DNA from 2 places in the Sinorhizobium mexicanum genome. Region 2 is predicted to be linked to the other one. Evidence: predicted binding sites of a transcription regulator. Region 2 holds the regulator's gene; the other holds the start of a gene.
The links. The regulator PhoB, encoded in region 2, activates phosphate uptake and scavenging genes when phosphate is short. The targets are predictions, from matches to a motif close to TGTCATNNANCTGTCAT.

Region 1 (7,868 bases), 1.6 Mb from region 2:
GCCTTCGCGATGGGCGGCTATGCCAACCTCGAGAACGTGCATCAGTGGATGCTGGGCTTCGTCAAGGACAGCCCGCAGGCCGAGCGCTACCGCAAGCTCGCCGACCGGATCTCCGAGACCATGGATTTCATGAAGGCGATCGGCATCACTTCGGAAAACCACCCGAGCCTGCGCGAGACCGATTTCTTTACCAGCCACGAGGCGCTGCTGCTCGGCTACGAGCAGGCGCTCACCCGCGTCGACTCGACGTCAGGTGACTGGTATGCGACCTCTGGCCACATGATCTGGATCGGCGACCGCACGCGTCAGCCCGACCATGCGCATGTCGAATATTGCCGTGGCATCAAGAACCCGCTTGGCCTGAAGTGCGGCCCGTCGCTGACGGCGGACGGCCTTCTGGAACTGATCGACCTCCTCAACCCGGCAAACGAAGCTGGCCGCCTGACGCTGATTTGCCGTTTCGGTCACGACAAGGTCGCCGAGCATCTGCCGCGCCTCATCCGCGCGGTCGAACGCGAGGGCAAGAAGGTCGTGTGGTCGTGCGATCCCATGCACGGCAACACAATCACGCTCAACAACTACAAGACCCGGCCCTTCGAACGGATCCTGTCGGAAGTCGAAAGCTTCTTCCAGATTCACCGTGCGGAAGGCACGCACCCGGGCGGCATCCACATCGAGATGACGGGCAACGACGTCACCGAATGCACCGGCGGTGCGCGCGCGCTTTCCGGCGACGATCTCGCCGACCGTTACCACACGCACTGCGATCCGCGCCTGAATGCGGACCAGGCACTCGAACTCGCCTTCCTGCTTGCCGAACGCATGAAGGGCGGCCGCGACGAGAAGAAGATGGTCGTCAACGGCTGATTGGGGATGAGAAACGCCTAGTTCAAAATTTCTGAACGATCAGCGCATCATCTGAATTTGACAGGACCGGGCCGGCCGATAAAGCTGGCCCGGTTTTTTATTCTACAGCGCGGCGCGTCTTTTCAGACGCACAAATGTCGCTGCAGCGCTTTGCATGGCTGTATGTTTTTGTCCTTAAATCGGCTCCGATTTAAGGACAAACGCAGTAGCGCGAACGGAACGACGGGAGGACGGCAATGGAAATTCATGAAGGCGGCTGCCTTTGCGGCGCTGTGCGGTTCAAAACGCGCGGCAAGCTCCGGGAGGTCATCTTCTGCCATTGCTCGCAGTGCCGGAAACAAACGGGCCTCTATTACGCCGCGACGAATGTGAAAAACAACGACATCGATGTCGAAGGCGCGGACAATGTCACCTGGTATCGTTCGAGCCCGGAGGCGCAGCGCGGCTTTTGCCGGTCCTGCGGATCGGCGCTTTTCTGGAAGGCCGACGCACTCGACTACACGTCGATACTTGCGGGCACTTTCGAGGAGCCGACGCGGCTCGAACCCGGCTATCACATCTATTGCGCCGACAAGGGCGACTATTACGACGTCGACGACGAACTGCCGAAGTTTGACCAGGGCCGCGCCTGACGGCGCTTGCCTATTGTCCCGGCGTCTTCGCTGCCCGATCGAAGGCGCCTGCCAGGGCTTCGAACTTCACGGCCTGCCAGAAGGCATATTGCTCGACCAGCCGTTCGCTCAGCCAGAATTGGCCGCGCGTCCCATCATCTGGCCTGCCGATAAAGCCGGACTTCTCCGCGTTTGAAAACAGGCGGCGGACATGGGTGTTCGATATGGCGTAGTGCTCTGCGAGTGCCGCCAGGTTGACGTTGATCCACACTCTTCCGTTCTCCGGAACAAGACTCGACGGGCGCGCCATCAGGTCGTCAAGCAGTATTCCGCCAGACTCCGACCAGACGAAGACGGCGACGCCTTGCGGAGGCTGCGTCCATTTGCTGTCGGCGAGGAGGCGCCGTGCGGCAATCGGCTGGGCGCGTTCGAAAATGGCGATGTCGGCCTCGATGCGCTCGACTCTTGTTCCTCCGTCCAAGAGGTCGAGCGTGCCCATCTGGCTCTTGAACCAGAGTTGCATCGCATGCTGGCTGACCTCCGTCGGTTCAAGGGGGCGCGTCCTCCTGGTTCGGCCGCCGCTGGCGGGCCGGAGCAGTTTGTAGGCGAGCAGTTCTGCAAGAAATGCAGTCGCGGTGTTCCGGCTCGCCCCGCCGGTTTCGCGCATCAGCTTCAGCAAGCGCGCTGCCGTGACGCCTGAGTCGGGGTCGTTGCGGTCGCGCTCGAGGTGGAGCGCATAGGCTGCGTGGCTGAGTATCCACTTCTGGTGGGCCGCCACCATGCGGGCGACGCGCGGAAAGAGATCGTTCAGCGAGATGAGGTTGCGTGCTCCCACCTGCAGGGCAGGCCGGAATTCCGGATTTTGCAGCAAAGCCTCCACCGTGAAACCAGGTGGGCTCTTTTGCTCAACGCTTTCCTTTCCCGCAACCCGCTGCATCTGCGCGCATGCCCCCAATGGCGCTGCAACGGGACACGGCAACTGACGCGTGTTCCGGGCAACACACAGCCTTGCTCTGACAACTCAATAGCATTTCAACCTTGCGCTTAACGTGCAAGTTGATTGTTTGTTTCAGGCGAAGATCCGCGCCACGAGCACCGCAGCGGCGGATATTTGCATTAAGCTGGCGGAGAGCTCGTCATGTTCTCATAGTCCCGCTCTATCGCGGGCCGTTTGCAGGCCATCGTATTAGGTACTCCAGATTGGAGGATGCAGCAGTTTTGAAGGGTAACGGTCGCTGCATCTCTAATACCCTGCATTTTGAGGGTGCGCCTTAAAGGTTAATTTTCTCATACTCCAATAAGTTGAGCAACTTTACCCCTCCGTCCGCGCCTTCATTCGCATTGCATTAGAGACGACGCATTTTGTGCTTCCAGAGCATGGCAAAGCCGGCTGGCCTGACAGGTGCCTGTGGCGCCGCCACGCTATTTTCCCGCCGATTCCTCGCCGCGGCCCGTGACGGGCATGGACTGCGCTAGCTGACGATTGAGGTTGGCAAGCTCGGAGCGCAGTTCGGCAATTTCGCGGAGCAGGACGTCATCCACCTTGTGGTGAAGAGCGATCAGCTCGACCTCGGCTTTGAGATTGACCTCGTAGTCCTTGGAGGCGGCGAAGCGGTCCCGTTCGGCCTGACGGTTCTGCGACATCATGATGACTGGCGCCTGTAACGCCGCCAGCATCGAAAGCACCAGATTGAGGAAGATGTACGGGTAGGGATCGAATGCGCCACGTACGAGGAGGATCGAGTTGATGACGACCCAGGCGACGAGGAAGGCGCAGAAGCCGAGGATGAAGGTCCAGGAGCCGCCGACGCGTGCGATGGCATCGGCGAGCCGGGCACCAAAGGAAAGGCTGGTATCGAATGCCGCCTGCGTGTCCGTCGAAAGAGGCCGTCGCTCTCTCGCATGCGTCAGGATGCGGCGTTCGATTTCGCTCAACTGGCTACTGGGTTTGCCGAGGAGAATTTGGGAAATTTCGTTGAGATGCGGCATGCTGGCCTCCGGAAATAGCTCGGAGGCTATTTAGGACGGTGCCGTAAAACTGTGAAGCGGTGTCCGTCAGCAGCCCCGGTGGTGCGCGAAAGAGCGCATCCACAGTTGTTGCGCGGAGGACGGCGGGACGGCGACGGTCGGGGCGGTTCACGCGCCGACCGTCGGGATTTAGGAACCGGCGGGGAAGAGCTCGGCGTGGGACTTGAAGAAGCGTTCCGTGCTGTACCGCTTGCCGAACATGATGTCGTGCTGAAGGAAGCGGTAGTCGCGTAGCGATGCGGGTACCTTCGGCTGCCGCGACCACTCCGCAACATCCTTGCCGTTCTTGCGCACCACCATATAGCGGTCGACAACGCGGTACTGGTCGTAAACCTTGCCCAGGAAGCCCGTGTAGTAGGGGTGCTCGTAGCCGGCCTGCTTCAGGATCTGATAGGAAAGGAAGGCCGGGCTGATCGTCCCGATGTTTTTCTTCGGGCCGGTCTTGTTCGACCAGACGACGAGCGGCGTTTCGTGCTGCGCCTTCATCTGTTCCTTCGAACCCTTGCGGGACGCGGTCACGTCGTTCATGTAACCCGTGTTGGTGTAGACCGTGTTGAGCGGCGGCAGATGATCGCCGAAGAGCACGATGATCGTTTCGCGGTCGCGTTTCTTCGCCCAGTCCATCAGCATCTTCAGGCTGTCGTCCGCTTCCTTGATGCCCTGGGCATAGGTCGCGAGCACCTGGCGGTCGCCTTCCGGGAGGTTGCCCTCGACCTTGATCGTGTTCTTCGCGTAGCGGTTCGGTTCGTAGGGTCCATGGCCCTGCAGCGTCACCGTGAAGAAGAAGAACGGGTCCTCCATGGCATCCGCCTGGCGGATGATTTCCTTCGTCAGCGATTCGTCCGAGGCGAAGATCCCGCGCTTCTGCATCGCCGGCAAGTTCTCTTCCGAGCGGAACGCGTCGAAGCCGAATGCCTTGTAGACGGCGTTCCGGTTCCAGAACCAGCCCTGGAAGGGATGGATGGCGCGCGCGACGTAACCTTCGCTACGGAAGAAGGTTGCGAGCGAGGGGATCGGATTGCGGATATATTGCTGGTAGGGGATGCTGCCATAGGGCAGGAACGCATTCGAAAAGCCGGTCAGCGCCTCGAATTCGACATTGGCTGTCATGCCGCCGAATTCCGGCGAGAAGACATTGCCCACCTGCATTTGACGCACCGTCGGCATCGGATCGGACGAAAACTTCACGTTCGGCAGGCGAGTCGGATCCCAGAAGGATTCGCTCATGACCACGATCACATCCGGCTTGCCGCGATGCGTCGTTCCGGCAGGCAGCGGCTTCACCGGAATGCGGTCGATTGCATCGGCCATGTAGCCCGCCGGCGCGCTGACACTGGCCATCGGCAAGTTGATCGCGAAGGCAAGCGCAAAACCGTTGTGGCGATAGTTCTCGGTCTGGTCCCACATGATCGGAATCACCCGCAAGCGGTCGCGGATCCACGAAAACTGGTTGTAGTCCATGATGTGCCAGAACGCGACGAGCAGCGGCAGGGCAAAGCCGACGCGAACGAGACGCTCCCTGCGCGTCAGCTTGGGAAAGTTCCGCCAGGCATAGCGCAGGAGCAGGCCGATGGTGGCGATCATGGCGATCAAGCCGACCACGACTGCGACGGCAGTCCACGGGCGATCCTTAACAAGGACAGGCATCAATTCCATGATCTGCCGACCGAAAAGGAAATCGGTCGGATAAAGGGGATCGGAAAGGAAGACCTGCTTCTGCTCGCTGATGAATGCCGGCAGGATGGCGAGCGGCACGACAAGCAGGGCCGCCTTGTGCTCGCGGCCGAAGAGTGCGTCGACTGCAAGCAGAACCAGGAAGAAAACAGCGATCGTCGTCCAGGCCGGACGCATGGGATCGATGAAATAGGCCACCGTCTCGGCAAGGGACTGGCGCACGATAAGTTCGATCGCGAACACAAGCGCGGCAGCAATAAAAAGAGAGAAGAACGCGCTGCGCGTGCCAGCCAGCGCCTTGGCGTTTCTGACGGAGGGCCCAGACCTATCGACAAAGGTCCGGGAGCGTCTCGCGGCGGCGGAATCGATACTGGCCAACGGCGTCTCCAATTTTCATAAATCTGTCGTTCAACTGTCATACGACTGTCATCTTGAACAGGGGATGAATGGCTAAACCAGCTTCGACGGCCGCAAGTTCCACGCGCACGAAAAGATCGCCATCGCGCCGTGTAAAGGCCGGGAAATGCAGAATTTTTCGGAATTTTTGAGTTGATCGCGATTGGCTGTGGGTTTTTTGCCGCGGTATGCGGTAAGAACAGGACGTATGTCAGAAGTAATCGCTGAGAAGAGATCCACAGGCCCCGCTCATGACTGCACAGAAAGCCGCTCCCTCAACGCTACGGATTGCCGTGGCCCAGCTCAATCCGACCGTAGGCGACATCGCCGGCAATCTGGCGAAGGCACGCGAGGCGCGCGCGGACGCAGCGCGCCAAGGCGCCGATTTGCTCCTGTTCACCGAACTCTTCATTTCCGGTTACCCGCCGGAAGACCTCGTTCTGAAACCGGCATTTCTGAAGGCCTGCCTGCAGGCCGTCGAGAGGCTCGCCGCCGATACGGGTGATGAAGGCCCGGGCGTCGTCATCGGCTTTCCCCGTCAGGCCGGAGCGCTCCGCCACAATTCGATTGCGGTCCTGGACGGAGGCAAGATCGTTGCGATCCGCGACAAGGTTGACCTGCCGAACTACGGCGAGTTCGACGAGAAGCGGGTGTTCGACGCCGGCGCCATGCCCGGGCCCGTCAATTTCCGCGGTGTGCGTGTCGGCATACCGATCTGCGAAGACATCTGGGGCGATCTCGGCGTCTGCGAAACACTCAAGGAAAGCGGCGCCGAAATCCTCCTTTCCCCGAACGGGTCACCCTACTACCGCGGCAAGGTCGATGTTCGCCATCAGGTCGTCCTGAAGCAGGTGATCGAGACGGGCCTGCCTATGATCTATGCCAACCAGCTTGGCGGTCAGGACGAACTGGTCTTCGACGGGGCGAGCTTCGCCTTCAACGCGGATAAGTCGCTCGCCTTCCAGATGAGTCAGTTCGAGGAGGCGGTCGCAATCTCCGAATGGAGGCGCGGCGAGGATGGTTGGGTCTCGTCGAATGGGCTCAATTCACGCATACCGGAAAGCGACGAGGCGGATTATCGCGCCTGCATGCTGGGGCTCAGGGACTATGTCAACAAGAACGGCTTCAAGAATGTCGTGCTCGGCCTTTCGGGTGGCATCGACTCCGCGATTTGTACGGCGCTCGCCGTCGATGCGCTTGGCGAGGAGCGGGTGCGCACCGTCATGCTGCCGTACCGATACACCTCGCAAGAATCACTGAAGGACGCCGAGGCCTGCGCCAAGGCGCTCGGATGCCGCTACGATACAGTTGCGATCGAGGAGCCGGTCGAGGGCTTCCTAAGCGCGCTCTCTGACGCGTTTGAGGGCACCGAATCCGGCATTACCGAGGAGAACCTCCAGAGCCGTACGCGCGGGACGATCCTGATGGCGATCTCCAACAAATTCGGCTCGATGGTGGTGACGACCGGCAACAAGTCCGAGATGTCGGTCGGCTACGCCACGCTTTACGGCGACATGAACGGCGGCTTCAACCCGATCAAGGATCTCTACAAGATGCAGGTCTACGCCCTTTCGCGCTGGCGCAACGGCGCCGTGCCGCCGGGCGCGCTGGGACCTTCCGGCGAGGTCATTCCGCAGAACATCATCGACAAGGCGCCGTCCGCTGAACTTCGGCCGAACCAGACCGACCAGGATTCGTTGCCGCCCTATCCGGTGCTCGACGACATTCTGGAATGCCTGGTGGAAAAGGAGATGAGCACGGAGGAAATCGTCGCCCGCGGGCATGACGAACCGACCGTTCATCGTGTCGAACACCTGCTATATATCGCCGAATACAAGCGCCGGCAGTCGGCGCCAGGCGTGAAGATCACCAAGAAGAACTTCGGTCGCGACCGGCGCTACCCGATTACCAATCGCTTCCGCGACAGGGGGTAACAATGCGCAGCTCGGTGGAGATCTTCGACGTCGGCAGCGGCGAGACGCGCATCGTCTGGCAGACGGAACGGCTGGTCGAGGCACCCAACTGGTCGCCGGATGGACGCTATCTGGTCATCAATGGCGACGGCCGGCTTTATCGTCTCGCGCTCGACGGCACCGAACCGATGGAGATCGACACGGGCTTTGCCCGCCAGTGCAACAACGACCACGGCATTTCCCCTGATGGGAAAAAGCTCGTCATCAGTGACAAAACAGAATTCGGCAAATCGGCGATCTACGTCCTGCCGATCGAGGGCGGCGTCCCCCGTCTGATCACGCCGAACCTGCCGTCCTATTGGCACGGCTGGTCTCCGGA
Region 2 (7,868 bases):
CTTTGCGCTCGGCATCACGCTGTTCGTCATCACGCTCTGCCTCAACATCTACGCGCTCTACATCGTGCGCAAATATCGGGAACAGTACGAATGACCGAGCTTGCCTCCCCCACGGTAAAGGTCTCCACCCGTCCTGCCGAAACCCGCCGCGATATTGGCATCAAGCGCCGTTATGCGGCAGAGCGGCGCTTTCGCGCCTACGGCATCACGGCCATCACCCTTGGCCTCTTGTTTCTGGCGATCCTCATCTCGACGGTGGTCTCCAACGGTTACACCGCCTTCCTGCAGACGACGATCACGCTGCCGATCGAGTTCACCGAGAAGGTGATCGATCCGAAGAACGAACGCGCCACAGATCCCAAAACTTTGATGACCGCAAACTATCCGGTGCTCGTCCGCAATGCTCTGGTTAAGCAGCTCGGCCTTGATCCGACGAAGCGGCCGCTGCTCAAGCAGGCGACGGATATGATTTCGCCCAGCGCGCGCATGCAGCTGCGTAACATGGTCGTTGCCGATCCATCGTTGATCGGCCAGACCGTACCGGTCACAATGCTCGCCGAGGCGAATATCGACTCCGCTTTCAAGGGGCAGATCGACCTTTCGGTGGACGAGGGCAGGCGCAGGGTCAAGGACCAGCAGGTCGCCTGGATGAACCAGCTTGCCGATGCCGGCGTGCTCAAGAAGAGCTTCAACACCGGCATCTTCACCTTCGGCGCGTCGAGCCGCCCGGAAGCGGCGGGCGTGGGCGTCGCGCTCGTCGGATCGCTTTACATGATGCTGATCGTGCTGGTGCTGGCGCTGCCGATCGGTGTCGCCGCCTCGATCTATCTCGAGGAGTTCGCGCCGAAGAACCGGCTCACTGATCTGATTGAAGTCAACATCAACAATCTCGCGGCCGTACCGTCGATCGTTTACGGTCTTCTCGGCCTTGCTGTCTTCATCAACTTCGCCGGCATGCCGCGTTCGGCGGCCCTCGTGGGCGGCTTCGTGCTGACGCTGATGACGCTGCCGACGATTATCATCGCCACGCGCGCGGCGCTCAAGGCCGTGCCGCCGTCGATCCGTTCGGCGGCACTCGGTCTCGGCGCGTCGAGGATGCAGACGATCTTCCACCATGTTTTGCCGCTTGCCATGCCGGGCATTCTGACCGGCACGATTATCGGCCTTGCGCACGCACTCGGCGAAACCGCGCCGCTGCTCCTGATCGGCATGGTGGCCTTCGTCGTCGATTTTCCGGGGTCGCCGCTGGAACCCTCCACGGCACTGCCGGTGCAGATCTACATGTGGGCGAACGAGCCGGAACGCGCCTTCGTGGAGCGGACCTCGGGAGCGATCATCATTCTCCTGATCTTCCTCGTCTTCATGAACCTGGGCGCAATTCTCTTGCGGCGTCGCTTTGAGCGCCGCTGGTAGTGGGGTAAGGACTATGAACATGATGTCGGAAGCTGCAGTGGAAAAAGCTCTGGATCTGAAAATGAATACTGTGCCCTACAAGATGATCGGCAAGGATGTGTCGGTCTATTACGGCGAGAAGCGCGCGCTCTTCGACGTCAACCTCAATATCCGTGAAAACACCGTGACAGCCTTGATCGGTCCGTCGGGCTGCGGCAAGTCGACGTTTCTGCGCACCTTGAACCGCATGAACGACACGATCGAGAACTGCCGCGTGACCGGCAAGATCACGCTCGACGAGGACGACGTCTACGACCCGTCGATCGACGTCGTGGAACTGCGGGCCCGTGTCGGCATGGTGTTCCAGAAGCCGAACCCGTTCCCGAAGTCGATCTACGAGAACGTCGCCTATGGTCCTCGTATTCATGGCCTCGCCCGTACCAAGGCGGAGTTCGACGAGGTCGTCGAAACCAGCCTGCAGAAGGCCGGTCTTTTCAATGAGGTCAAGGATCGGCTGCACGAGCCGGGTACCGGCCTTTCCGGCGGCCAGCAGCAGCGTCTCTGCATTGCGCGCGCCGTAGCTGTCAGCCCCGAAGTAATCCTGATGGATGAGCCCTGTTCTGCGCTCGATCCGATCGCCACCGCCAAGGTGGAGGAACTCATTCACGAGCTGCGCGCCAACTTCACGATCGTCATCGTGACCCACTCGATGCAGCAGGCCGCGCGCGTCTCGCAGCGCACCGCCATGTTCCACCTCGGCAATCTCGTCGAGGAGAACGATACCGACAAGATGTTTACCAATCCGGATGACCAGCGCACGCAGGACTACATTATGGGTCGGTTTGGCTAAGCCAGGCGACAGAGCAATTCCAGGGAGAGTGTGAAACGGTTTTCCGTCCGGAATTGTGTAAGTTCAAAGAGTTAGATCATTTCAATGTTTCAACGAAACAAGGAAGTGATCTGGTCAACCGGTTTGCGAGTTCGAGGAACGAAACATGTCATCTACACACATCACGTCGGCTTTTGACGACGAGCTCAAATATCTGACGCGCCGCGTCTCGGAAATGGGAGGCCTTGCCGAGCAGATGGTGGCCGATTCCGTCCGGGCGCTGGTGAATTCCGACCTGGCGTTGGCGCAGAAGGTGATTTCCGACGACGCGATGCTGGACGATGCCGAGCGCCAGATCGGTGACAAGGCGATCGTCACCATCGCCAAGCGTCAGCCAATGGCCTCGGATCTTCGCGAGATCATGGGGTCGATCCGTATCGCCGCCGATTTGGAACGCGTGGGCGATCTCGGCAAGAACACTGCCAAGCGCGTGATCGCGGTCGCCGGATCCGGCATCCCCCGCAAGCTTGCGCGGGGCCTGGAGCATCTGGCGGAGCTGGCCCTGGTCCAGCTCAAGGAGGTGCTCGACGTCTACGCTTCTCGCTCGCCGGAAAAGGCGAACAGCATCCGCGAGCGCGACGAGGAGATCGACGCGATCTATACGTCGCTTTTCCGCGAACTGCTGACCTATATGATGGAAGATCCGCGCAACATCACGCCGTGCACGCATCTTCTGTTCTGCGCCAAGAACATCGAGCGTATCGGCGACCACGCGACCAACATTGCCGAAACGATCTATTACATGGCGACGGGCGCCCAGCCGCAGGGCGAACGGCCGAAGGACGATAATACGTCGACGCTGGGCTCAGTGACGGACTAGAGCATCCCGCTTTCAAAAGGAATCGTTGAAAGCGGATAAGATGCTCTGGAAATCAAAGTGCTAGAGCGCCCGATAGCCGCATGCCCTGGTGCATGCGTTGATCTTGTCCCGGTCGCGATTTTTCGCGGCCACAGAGTGTCGCGGTGGCGTGATGGCACCCGCGCGTGGGAAGGAGCATGACCGAATGTTGCCGAAGATAGCCGTTGTCGAGGACGAGGAGGCGCTGAGCGTTCTCCTACGCTACAATCTCGAGGCCGAAGGTTTCGACGTCGATACGATCTTGCGTGGAGACGAGGCTGAAATCCGGCTTCAGGAGCGGTTGCCCGATCTCCTGATCCTCGACTGGATGCTGCCCGGGGTCTCCGGCATCGAACTCTGCCGCCGGCTGCGGCAGAGGCCGGAAACGGAGCGTCTGCCGATCATCATGCTGACCGCGCGTGGCGAGGAAAGCGAGCGGGTTCGTGGTCTCGCTACCGGCGCGGACGACTATGTCGTCAAGCCGTTTTCGACGCCGGAACTGATGGCGAGGGTGAAGGCAATGCTCAGGCGTGCCAAGCCCGAGGTGCTTTCGACGCTGTTGCGTTGCGGCGACATCGAGCTCGATCGCGAGACGCACCGCGTCCACAGGCGTAGCCGCGAAGTCCGGCTCGGACCGACGGAGTTCCGGCTGCTGGAGTTCCTGATGTCCTCGCCGGGGCGCGTTTTCTCCCGTTCGCAGCTTCTCGACGGCGTTTGGGGACATGATATCTATGTCGACGAGCGCACCGTGGATGTGCATGTCGGCCGTCTGCGCAAGGCGCTGAATTTCTCGAACATGCCCGATGTCATTCGCACCGTGCGCGGTGCCGGCTATTCGCTTGAAAGCTGAAAGCCGGCGGCCTCCTCGGCAGGCATCAAAAAAAGGGGCGTCACCGCCCCTTTTTCAATTGCGTTCGCTTGAGGCCGGTCAGCGCATACGGCGGCGCTCGGCGGAAGGCTGATAGGCGAGCCGCGTGTGATAGCTGCAATAGGGCGACGATTCCGGCGAGTCGTTGCCGCAGAAATGGAACTCCTCCTTCAGGGGGTCGCCGATCGGCCACTTGCAGGTGCGCTCCGTGAGCTCCGTCAGGCCGAGGCGCCGGGACATCGGGACGACGACGTTCGGTGCGAGTTCGAGGGTCTGATCGGCGACGAGATCGACTTCGATCTCTTCCTTGAGGACGGTAGCGCCGGCGGTGCGGGTGACGGTGCGGGTGGCGACGCGCGCGGCATAGTTCGGCGCCCGGGGGGCGGACGTGGTGCGCTTCGGGCGTGCGGCAGTGGTCGCGCCGCCCGCCTTGGCCCGGCCCGGCAGGCTCAGCCGGTGAACTTTGCCGATCACGGCGTTACGGCTGACGCCGCCCAGTTGAGCCGCGATCTGGCTGGCGCTCAGGCCCTCGGACCACAGCTTCTTCAGTTTCTCCACCCGCTCGTCAGTCCAGTTCATTTCTGCACTCCCCGTTCTCGGCGTTGGATGGCAGAATCCATCACCAAGCTCCGGAAAAACTCCGGAGCTGCAACGCGATAACTCTTTTGGTGACTAGGTCCGCCGCATGCGTCTAGTAATTGAATATTAACCTACTGGCAGGGTGACTCCGTGGCAAGAGTCGCGGGAATCGCGCCGAATCGATTTCGGAGTTTTCCCCAACTTGCTGGCTGGCCGTTGCATTTTTGCAAGCCCCCGCGGCATGTTTTTTCGCGCGTCGGAATCCGCGCGTTCAAGCTCGCGGCAAGCCTTGGTTTTGTTGACATTGCGGTGCGAAATGGGAATAGTGCCTGCGCCGCCGAAAGGCGGCATTTTTGATTTTTATCGGACGCGATCGCCCGATACCGATGCCAACAGGACGCAAGGAGAAGTTCGCCATGGCCGCAACAACGCCGCTCTACGACACCTATATGCGCGCGCCGTTGCGTTTCGAGCGAGGCGAGGGCGCCTGGCTCATTGCCGAGGACGGCTCGCGCTATCTCGATTTTGCCGCCGGCGTTGCCGTGAATTCGCTTGGCCATGCCCACCCACACCTCGTCGAGGCGCTGAAGGCGCAGGCGGACAAGGTCTGGCATCTTTCCAACCTCTATGAAATTCCGGGCCAGGAAAGCCTGGCGCGCCGGCTGACGGCGGTGACCTTCGCCGACCGCGTGTTTTTCACAAATTCGGGTGCGGAAGCACTGGAATGCGCCATCAAGACTGCGCGCCGCTATCATTTCGCCAAGGGGAATCCGGAGAAATTTCACGTCATCACCTTTGAAGGCGCCTTCCACGGCCGCACGATCGCGACGATCGCGGCCGGTGGCCAACAGAAGTACATCGAGGGGTTCGGACCAAAGGCACCAGGCTTCTACCAGGTTCCTTTCGGCGACATTGCCGCGGTCAAGGATGCGATCAACGACGAGACGGCGGCGATCTTGATCGAGCCGATCCAGGGCGAGGGCGGTATCCGCCCGGCCAGCAAGGAGTTTCTGCAGGAGCTGCGTGCGCTTTGCGACGAATTCGGCCTGCTTCTGATCCTCGACGAGGTTCAGACCGGCATTGGCCGGACCGGCAAGCTCTTCGCCTATGAATGGGCCGGCATCCGCCCGGATATCATGGCGGTCGCCAAGGGCATCGGCGGCGGCTTTCCGCTGGGCGCCTGCCTGGCGACCGAAGAGGCGGCAGCCGGCATGGTCACGGGCACGCACGGTTCGACTTATGGCGGCAATCCGCTGGCAATGGCGGTCGGAAACGCGGTTCTCGACATCGTTCTCGCCGACGGCTTCCTGGAGCAGGTGCGCGAAGTGGCGCTTGTCTTCCGGCAGGGGCTCGCGTCGCTCAAGGACCGTTTCCCGGACGTGATCGAGGAAATCCGCGGCGACGGGCTGTTGCTCGGCATCAAGGCAAAAGTGCCCTCGGCCGACCTGTTGAAAGCGATCCGTGCCGAGAAGCTGCTTGCGGTTCCGGCCGGCGAAAACGTGCTGCGCCTGCTGCCGCCGTTGATCACCACCGCGGCCGAGGCCCGAGAAGGGCTCGCAAGGATCGAGCGCGCCGCTGAAGCGGTCAGGAGCAACAACGGCAACGCCGCGGCCTGATCGGCCGGACTTTTACGACAGGAATTCTTGAGCATGACAGGTACCAGACATTTTCTCGACATCTCGGCGATGGCGGCTGGCGACTTGAGGACCATCATCGACGACGCACGCGTTCGCAAGACGGCGACCAAGGACGGCACCGCTGAACGCCCGCTCGCCGGCAAGATGCTCGCGATGATTTTCGAGAAGCCCTCCACCCGCACGCGTGTCTCCTTTGACGTCGGCATGCGCCAGCTCGGCGGCGAGACCTTGTTCCTCTCCGGAACTGAAATGCAGCTCGGCCGGGCCGAGACGATCGGCGACACCGCCAAGGTGCTTTCGCGCTATGTGGACGCGATCATGATCCGCACGACCGACCATCGGCGGCTGCTGGAGCTCGCCGAACACGCGACGGTGCCGGTCATCAACGGCCTGACCGACGATACGCATCCCTGTCAGATCATGGCCGACATCTTGACGTTCGAGGAGCACCGCGGACCGGTCAAGGGCAAGACGATCGCCTGGACCGGCGACGGCAACAACGTCCTTCATTCGCTGATCGAAGGCTCCGCGCGTTTCGGATATCGCATGAACATGGCGGTGCCGCTCGGTTCCGAGCCGCAGGACAAATTCCTCAACTGGGCGCGCAACAATGGCGGCGATGTCCTGCTTTGCCATGAGCCGGAGCAGGCCGTTGCCGGCGCCCATTGCGTCGTCACCGACACCTGGGTATCGATGAACCAGGAGCACCGTGCGCGCGGCCACAATGTTTTCCAGCCTTATCAGGTCAACGAGGCCCTGATGAAGCACGCTCACCCGGACGCGCTGTTCATGCACTGCCTGCCGGCGCACCGCGGGGAAGAGGTGACGGACGAGGTCATTGACGGCCCGCAATCGGTCGTTTTCGACGAGGCGGAAAATCGGCTGCACGCACAGAAATCGATCCTTGCCTGGTGCATGGGTATCGTCTGAGGAAGCAGCAGCGATCCTGGAAACCGAGACTGCTATTGAATTTACCGAGCTGAAACACAATTTAGGCGGCAAGCGGGCGGCTTCGGTTCTGTTGCCGGGTGGTGGCCGCCATCAGCCATTGTGCATTGCGGGCGCGTGCTGCGCACCGCCGGAATGCACATGCCTTCTGGACAAATTCGATCGCGACAAGATCAAATGAGATGGCGGGCAGGCTGCGCCGGGGATATCGATGTCCCCACGCAGCTTTCGCCTGCGATGCAAGGAGCAAGATATGACAGAAACAGCACGGGGGCTTGGCGAATTCGATTTTGCCGGTGACGACCATGTCGTGCCTTTCCACGTTGAGGGGCTCGATGTGCGCGGGCGCGCCGTGCAGCTCGGGCCGATGCTCGATGCCATTCTGGAGCGGCATAATTATCCGCTGCCGGTGGCGCGTCTGGTTGCAGAGACAGTGGTGCTGACGGTACTGCTCGGCACGTCGCTGAAGTTCGAGGGCAAGCTGATCGTTCAGACGCAGGGCGATGGCCCAGTCGATCTCGTGGTCGCGGACTTTTCGACCCCGGATCGGGTCCGCGCCTATGCTCGCTACAGCCAGGAAGCCCTGGCCACAGCCGAGCAGGATGGACGCACAGAGCCCCATGAACTCCTCGGCAAGGGGGTTCTTGCCTTCACCATCGACCAGGGCGCTCACATGCAGCGCTACCAGGGTATTGTCGAACTCGACGGTGCAACGCT

Region 1: FKV68_RS10485 (LTA synthase family protein) is a predicted target of PhoB. The motif match lies at 5,594-5,610, and genes of this name have one in related genera.

The regions. Positions count from the first base shown of each region.
Region 1 covers NZ_CP041238.1:2,226,822-2,234,689, reverse strand. Annotated here, with positions in the region: gene FKV68_RS10505 (class II 3-deoxy-7-phosphoheptulonate synthase) at 1-867, shown strand, start outside; gene FKV68_RS10500 (GFA family protein) at 1,104-1,499, shown strand; gene FKV68_RS10495 (hypothetical protein) at 1,510-2,358, opposite strand; gene FKV68_RS10490 (DUF1003 domain-containing protein) at 2,901-3,467, opposite strand; gene FKV68_RS10485 (LTA synthase family protein) at 3,636-5,558, opposite strand; gene FKV68_RS10480 (NAD+ synthase) at 5,828-7,510, shown strand; gene FKV68_RS10475 (TolB family protein) at 7,513-7,868, shown strand, end outside.
Region 2 covers NZ_CP041238.1:634,067-641,934, forward strand. Annotated here, with positions in the region: gene pstC (phosphate ABC transporter permease subunit PstC) at 1-94, shown strand, start outside; gene pstA (phosphate ABC transporter permease PstA) at 91-1,413, shown strand; gene pstB (phosphate ABC transporter ATP-binding protein PstB) at 1,427-2,242, shown strand; gene phoU (phosphate signaling complex protein PhoU) at 2,388-3,101, shown strand; gene phoB (phosphate regulon transcriptional regulator PhoB) at 3,286-3,969, shown strand; gene FKV68_RS02980 (GcrA family cell cycle regulator) at 4,048-4,566, opposite strand; gene FKV68_RS02985 (aspartate aminotransferase family protein) at 4,983-6,182, shown strand; gene argF (ornithine carbamoyltransferase) at 6,216-7,133, shown strand; gene FKV68_RS02995 (Hsp33 family molecular chaperone) at 7,405-7,868, shown strand, end outside.